Linked DNA regions of Sphaerisporangium krabiense. The protein of the gene in region 1 binds, or shares a complex with, the protein of each later gene. Links are inferred from orthologs where the notes say so. Each region holds a gene or a part of one and is shown in the gene's direction. Other genes may lie near its edges.

Region 1 (3,791 bases):
AGCTCGCGATCGAAGCCTCCGGCGTCGCCGTCGGTGACGATGCAGTACACGACCCGGATTCCCTTGTCGGTGAGCATCGCCACGGTCCCGGCCGCGCCGAAGTCCACGTCGTCGGGGTGCGCGGTCACCACCAGAACGGTGCTCACGTCGGCGTCGTCAAGTGGGGTCACGCTGTTCCTCCTCGGTTCACTGCGCCATGAACAAACCACGGCAACTTGATATTTCCAGTGACTTGCCGGAGTGCTGAGCCGATCGGCCGCATCGGGCGCGGAAACAGGGGCGGGATGGGGGGCGAAGAGGCGTCCACTGTCGGTGAGTCGCCATAATCTAGGGGGGTGTCCACCCGTGCCGCGAATCCCGCCGTTGACCATCCCCTGCTGGACGGGCTCAACCCGCAGCAGCGCGACGCCGTCGTCCACGAGGGAAGCCCCCTCCTGATCGTCGCGGGGGCCGGCTCGGGCAAGACGCGGGTGCTCACCCACCGCATCGCCTACCTGCTGTCCGAGCGGCACGTCCAGCCGCAGGAAGTCCTGGCGATCACCTTCACCAACAAGGCCGCCAAAGAGATGAAGGAGCGGGTGGACCGCCTCATCGGCCCCCGGTCCAGGGCCATGTGGGTGATGACCTTCCACAGCGCCTGCGTCCGCATCCTGCGCCGCGAGGCCAAGCGGCTGGGCTTCTCCTCCAGCTTCTCGATCTACGACCAGGCCGACTCCCAGCGCCTGATGGCGATGGTCTGCCGCGAGCTGGAGCTCGATCCCAAGCGCTACCCGCCGCGCTCGTTCTCCGCGCAGGTCAGCAACCTCAAGAACGAGCTGATCGACTACGACACCGCCAAGGACAAGGCGCAGACCCACCTGGAGCGCACGCTGGCCCAGGCGTACGCCACCTACCAGCGACGGCTGACCGAGGCCGACGCGATGGACTTCGACGACCTGATCATGTTGACGGTCACGTTGTTCCAGCTCTTCCCGGACGTCGCCGAGCACTACCGCCGCCGCTTCCGCCACGTCATGGTCGACGAGTACCAGGACACCAACCACGCCCAGTACATGCTGATCAGAGAGCTGGTCGGCCTGCCCGAGCGCCTCACCGTGGACGGCGAGCCGGTGGCGGAGGGCGGGGGAGTGGAGCCCGCCGAGCTGTGCGTGGTGGGCGACGCCGACCAGTCGATCTACGCCTTCCGCGGCGCGACGATCCGCAACATCCTGGAGTTCGAGCGCGACTACCCGCAGGCGCGCACGATCCTGCTGGAGCAGAACTACCGCTCCACCCAGACGATCCTGTCCGCGGCCAACGCCGTGATCTCGCGCAACGAGAGCCGCAAGCCCAAGAACCTCTGGTCCGACCAGGGCGCGGGGCCCAAGATCATCGGTTATGTGGCCGACAACGAGCACGACGAGGCCATGTTCGTCGCCCAGGAGGTCGACCGCCTCGCCGACGACGAGGACGTCACGCCCGGCCAGGTCGCCGTCTTCTACCGCACCAACGCCGCCTCCCGCGTCTTCGAAGAGATCTTCATCCGCACCGGCCTGCCGTACAAGGTCGTCGGCGGCGTGCGGTTCTACGAGCGCCGCGAGGTCCGCGACCTGCTGGCCTACCTGCGGGTGCTGGCCAACCCCAACGACACCGTCTCGCTGCGCCGCGTCATCAACGTCCCGAAGCGCGGCATCGGCGAGCGCGCCGAGGCCATGGTCGAGGCGTTCGCCACCCGCGAGCGCGTCAGCTTCTGGGAGGGCCTGCGCCGGGCGGAGGAGGCGCCGGGGCTGGCCACGCGCTCCCTCAACGCCATCAAGGAGTTCGTCGCCCTGCTGGAAGATCTGCGGGGCAAGGAGCTGAAGCTGTCCGAGCTGGCCGAAGAGGTCCTGGCGAGCACCGGCTACCGCACCGAGCTGGAGACCTCCGGCGACCCGCAGGACGAGAGCCGGCTGGAGAACCTCAACGAGCTGATCTCCGTGGCCCAGGAGTTCGAGGAGGCCAACCCCGAGGGCACGCTCGTGGACTTCCTGGAGCAGGTCTCCCTGGTCGCCGACGCCGACCAGATCCCCGAGGGGGAGGACCACCAGGGCGTCGTCACGCTGATGACGTTGCACACCGCCAAGGGCCTGGAGTTCCCGGTCGTGTTCCTCACCGGCCTGGAGGACGGCGTCTTCCCCCACATGAGGTCCCTCGGCGAGCCGCGCGAGCTGGAGGAGGAACGCCGCCTCGCCTACGTCGGCATCACCCGCGCCCAGCAGCGGCTGTACGTGTCGCGCGCGGCCGTGCGCAGCTCGTGGGGGTCCCCCGCGTTCAACCCGGCGTCCCGCTTCCTGGCCGAGGTGCCGTCCGACCTGCTCGACTGGCGTAGCGACCCGCAGAAGTCGGCGTGGACGGCGGCGACCGTCCGCGAGACGCGCGCCCCCGCGGCCACGTCGTCGCGCGGCGGCGGGCGGTCGATCCCGAACCTCAGCCCGGGCGACCGTGTCACGCACGACGCCTTCGGGCTCGGCACCGTGGTCACGGTCGAGGGCGTCGCGGAGAAGGCCAAGGTGAAGATCGACTTCGGCTCCGGCGGCGAGAAGACCCTGCTGCTGGCGTACGCCCCGATCGAGAAGCTCTAGCCGCCGCGTACGGCGCGGTGAGTGCCGAGGGCCCGGCGAGCGTGCCTCGCCGGGCCCTCGGGGCGCCGCCGTCACGGACGGCGGCGGGGGGTGGTCAGCCGTGGCGGGCCGCCCGGCCGGTGATGGTGGTGATGAGGTCGGGCCGTGCCTCGGGCAGGTCCTCGTCATCGTTCAGGTCCTTCATGTCGATGACCTGGTCGGCCGGCGGGGCCTGGATGGTCACCTTCCCGCCCCAGGCGGTGTAGCGGGCGTCGACCACGACCCGCAGACCGGCGAGCGAGGACTTCTGTCCCAAAGCCAGGTCCGACGCGAACCGCCGGGGGAGCTGGTCGCCGCCGACCCACAGCTTCCACGGCAGCGCGGTGTCCTTCTCCTTGTCGTCGAGCAGCACCGGGATGGTGCCCGACGGCGCGGCCTTGGCCAGCTCGCCCAGCGTGATGCTGCCGCGCAGCAGGGTGGTCCTGGTGCCGCCGACCACGCCGCCCGGCGTCCTGCTCTTCGTGTGCGTGATCAGCGCCTTGAGGGTTTGGGGCTGCAGCACGTCCAGCAGCAGGGGGTTTCGCGGCAGGCCGGGCGTTCTCACCCAGGTCTTGCCCGCGGGCAGCGCCTCGTCAAAGGGCGAGCTCTTGTAGTACACCTTGCCGCCGATCGCGATGAGGCGACCGGACTGCGTCTCCTTGCCGTTGCTGACCCGCACCTTGGTGTCGGAGGCGTCCGGGCCTGACGTCCCGAACCGGACGACGCCCGTCTCCCGGTAGCGCAGGGCGGCCCTGCCGAGCCGGAGGTCGGTGCGCTCGTCGATGCGCACGGTGGTGCGCTTGGCCAGCTGCTGCCGCAGGGCGTCGAGCGGGCTGGTCGTGGCGGGCTTGGGGGCGGCGTGCGCGGTGGCCGACGCGGCGAGAGCCAGCGCGGGGGCGACCAGCGCGGTCGCGGTCAGGGCGATCAATCGCCTCATCTAGGGGTTCCTCCCATGGTGTGACCCTCCTGCGATCGAGGGTCCCGGCTTCCTTGCCGTGCAAGATCAGCTTGATATCACGGATTGCCAGGTGGAGAGGGCCTTTGGTGCAAATACCAGCCGCCGCCCGATATATCGGCATACGTGGTGTCGGTGCTCATGCGGTACGCGACCCTCCGTCACCGTCCCGTGCGGCCCGGGACGGCCCGGTGCGGCCCGGCGGCGGGCGCCGTCGC
Region 2 (2,897 bases), 5.2 Mb from region 1 along the record:
GTCGCTCTTGCTCTGGCCGAGGATCTCGTCGTCGGAGGTGAGGCCCAGGAAGGCGATGAACAACGCCAGGACGAGGGCGATGACGCCGTCGGCGTTCTTGCCCACCCACGCGACGAACTTCCCCATGCGTCCCACAGCGTTACCGCGCCCGCCCTCGACGATCAGTCAGCCCCCGCCGTCATATCCCCGCCGTCATGGTAACGAGAAGGCAAAACCTGGGCCAGTGCCGCGCGGGACGGCACCTGTTCACGCCGCGTTCCCCACGGCCTCACGCGGTCCCGCCCCGGCGCCGTCCGGCGGGCGGGCGGAAATGTCGGTGGCCCGGCGTAGGTTATGGAGGTGTGAGGCCGGTAACTGATTTGCAGCGCAAGGTGGCGCCCTTCGAGGTCGTCACCGACATGTCCCCGTCCGGTGACCAGCCGACGGCCATCGCCGAGCTGGAGCGCCGCGTGAAGGGCGGAGAGAAGGACAACGTCCTGCTCGGCGCCACGGGCACCGGCAAGACGGCGACCGTGGCCTGGCTCATCGAGCGGTTGCAGCGCCCGGCTCTGGTGATGCAGCCCAACAAGACCCTCGCCGCCCAGTTCGCCAACGAGCTGCGCGAGATGCTGCCCAACAACGCCGTCGAGTACTTCGTCTCCTACTACGACTACTACCAGCCCGAGGCGTACGTCCCGCAGACCGACACCTACATCGAGAAGGACTCCTCGATCAACGACGAGGTCGACCGTCTGCGCCACTCGGCGACCAACTCGCTGCTCACCCGCCGCGACACCGTCGTGGTCGCCTCCGTCTCGTGCATCTACGGCCTCGGCACCCCGCAGGAATACGTCGACCGCATGGTCCGCCTCAAGGTCGGCCAGGAGATCGAGCGCGACCGGCTCCTGCGCCGCCTCGTCGACATGCAGTACTCCCGCAACGATCTCGCGTTCACCCGCGGCACCTTCCGCGTGCGCGGCGACACGATCGAGGTCATCCCGCAGTACGAGGAGCTCGCCGTCCGCATCGAGATGTTCGGCGACGAGATCGAGAAGCTCGCCACCCTGCATCCCCTCACCGGCGAGGTCATCACCGAGGACGCCGAGCTGTACATCTTCCCGGCCTCCCACTACGTCGCCGGCCCCGAGCGCATGGAGCGCGCGATCCGCGACATCGAGGCCGAGCTCGGCGCCACCCTGGCCCGCATGGAGAAGCAGGGCAAGCTGCTGGAGGCCCAGCGGCTGCGCATGCGCACCACCTACGACATCGAGATGATGCGCCAGGTCGGCACCTGCTCCGGCATCGAGAACTACTCGCGCCACATCGACGGCCGCGAGGCCGGTTCCGCGCCCAACACCCTGCTCGACTACTTCCCCGAGGACTTCCTGCTCGTCCTGGACGAGTCCCACCAGACCGTCCCCCAGATCGGCGCGATGTACGAGGGCGACGCCTCGCGTAAGCGCACGCTGGTCGAGCACGGCTTCCGCCTGCCCTCCGCCATGGACAACCGGCCGCTCAAGTGGGAGGAGTTCCTCGACCGCATCGGCCAGACCGTCTACCTCTCGGCGACCCCCGGGCCCTACGAGCTGGGCCGGGCCAAGGGCGAGGTGGTCGAGCAGGTCATCCGCCCGACCGGCCTGGTCGACCCCGAGGTCGTCGTCAAGCCGACCAAGGGGCAGATCGACGACCTGGTCCACGAGATCCGCGAGCGTGCGGAGAAGGACGAGCGCGTCCTGGTGACCACCCTCACCAAGAAGATGGCGGAGGATCTCACCGACTACCTGCTGGAGCTCGGCATCCGCGTCCGCTACCTTCACAGCGAGGTCGACACGCTGCGCCGCATCGAGCTGCTCCGCGAGCTGCGCATGGGCGAGTTCGACGTCCTGGTCGGCATCAACCTGCTCCGCGAGGGCCTCGACCTGCCCGAGGTGTCGCTGGTGGCCATCCTCGACGCCGACAAGGAGGGCTTCCTGCGCAGCGAGACCTCCCTGATCCAGACCATCGGCCGCGCGGCCCGCAACGTCTCCGGCCAGGTCCACATGTACGCCGACCGCGTCACCCCGTCCATGGAGCGCGCGATCGACGAGACCAACCGCCGCAGGACCAAGCAGGTCGCGTACAACGAGGCCAACGGCATCGATCCCCAGCCGCTGCGCAAGAAGATCGCCGACATCCTCGACTCGCTGGCCAGGGAGGACGCCGACACCGACCGCCTGCTCGGCGCCGGCCGCCAGCAGAGCCGCGGCAAGGCGCCGGTCCCCGGCATGGCCGCCGCCCGCCAGGCCGGCCAGCACGCCAAGGCCATCGCGGGCGAGATGCCCCGCGCCCAGCTCGAGTCGCTGGTCCAGTCGCTCACCGAACAGATGCACACCGCCGCCGCCGACCTCCAGTTCGAGGTCGCCGCCCGCCTCCGCGACGAGATCAAGGAACTCAAGAGAGAACTCAGAGACATGCAGGAGGCCGGCGTCCACTAGCCCACCGGCCGGACATCTCCACCGCCCCGTCCGGCTGGAGCCGTCCACAATGCCTCTCCCTGCATTGTCGAGCTGCCCCTTTTCCGCGGCGTGGTCGGCGCGTCGGCTTCGGTGTCATGGGGAAGTAGGGGACGTCGCACGTTCTCGGTGACGTCGCCGGGCGTTAGGGTGGAGATCACGCGGCGGAAGAAGCGCCGGTTCGTCGGAGATGTGGTCGCCGGCCGATGCGCGGGGTCATGGGCGGCGGTCACCGGCGGGCATGCGGAAAAGTCCGGCGGGGATCAATGGCGGCCCCACGCCGGGCGGAGCCGCACGCACGTCCCCTGTACGCCTTCCGGCGGACTGCGGGCCCCCAGGTCGATCGGTACTGGCCGGAGCCGACCAGTGGCCGTCGGCCGGCGCCGATCAGTGAAGATCGGCCCAGGTCAACCAGTGCCGACCAGG

The links. Proteins that work in one complex are often made in the same cells at the same time.
Region 2: the proteins of pcrA (region 1) and uvrB are in contact, whole or in part, in a crystal structure (PDB 7EGT), measured with the Thermus thermophilus proteins. The link is inferred for Sphaerisporangium krabiense from one-to-one orthologs. Residues at the interface, in WP_096412145.1 of Thermus thermophilus: His654, Arg656, Phe657, Gln666, Asp668, Glu669, Lys680, Arg681, Leu682, Ser683, Lys685, Tyr686, Ala687; in WP_096411307.1 of Thermus thermophilus: Glu23, Leu25, Arg26, Asp27, Gly28, Glu29, Arg30, Phe31, Arg55, Glu326, Asp327, Phe328, Glu379, Ser382, Gln383, His398, Gly400, Arg401.

The regions. Positions count from the first base shown.
Region 1 is NZ_JACHBR010000001.1:660,144-663,934, reverse strand. What follows is about bases 1-2,987. They hold pcrA (DNA helicase PcrA), read left to right. Parts: upstream 1-374; coding sequence 375-2,600; downstream 2,601-2,987. Other genes in these bases: BJ981_RS02720 (hypothetical protein), read right to left, coding at 2,695-2,987; BJ981_RS02730 (PIG-L deacetylase family protein), read right to left, coding at 1-170. Also shown: more of BJ981_RS02720, read right to left, coding at 2,988-3,555. UniProt on the Escherichia coli protein: A helicase with DNA-dependent ATPase activity. Unwinds DNA duplexes with 3'-5' polarity. Translocates on single-stranded DNA with 3'-5' polarity. Initiates unwinding more efficiently from a nicked substrate than double-stranded DNA.
Region 2 is NZ_JACHBR010000001.1:5,849,264-5,852,160, forward strand. It holds uvrB (excinuclease ABC subunit UvrB), read left to right. Parts: upstream 1-341; coding sequence 342-2,453; downstream 2,454-2,897. Other genes in the region: BJ981_RS25570 (hypothetical protein), read right to left, coding at 1-126. UniProt on the Escherichia coli protein: The UvrABC repair system catalyzes the recognition and processing of DNA lesions. A damage recognition complex composed of 2 UvrA and 2 UvrB subunits scans DNA for abnormalities.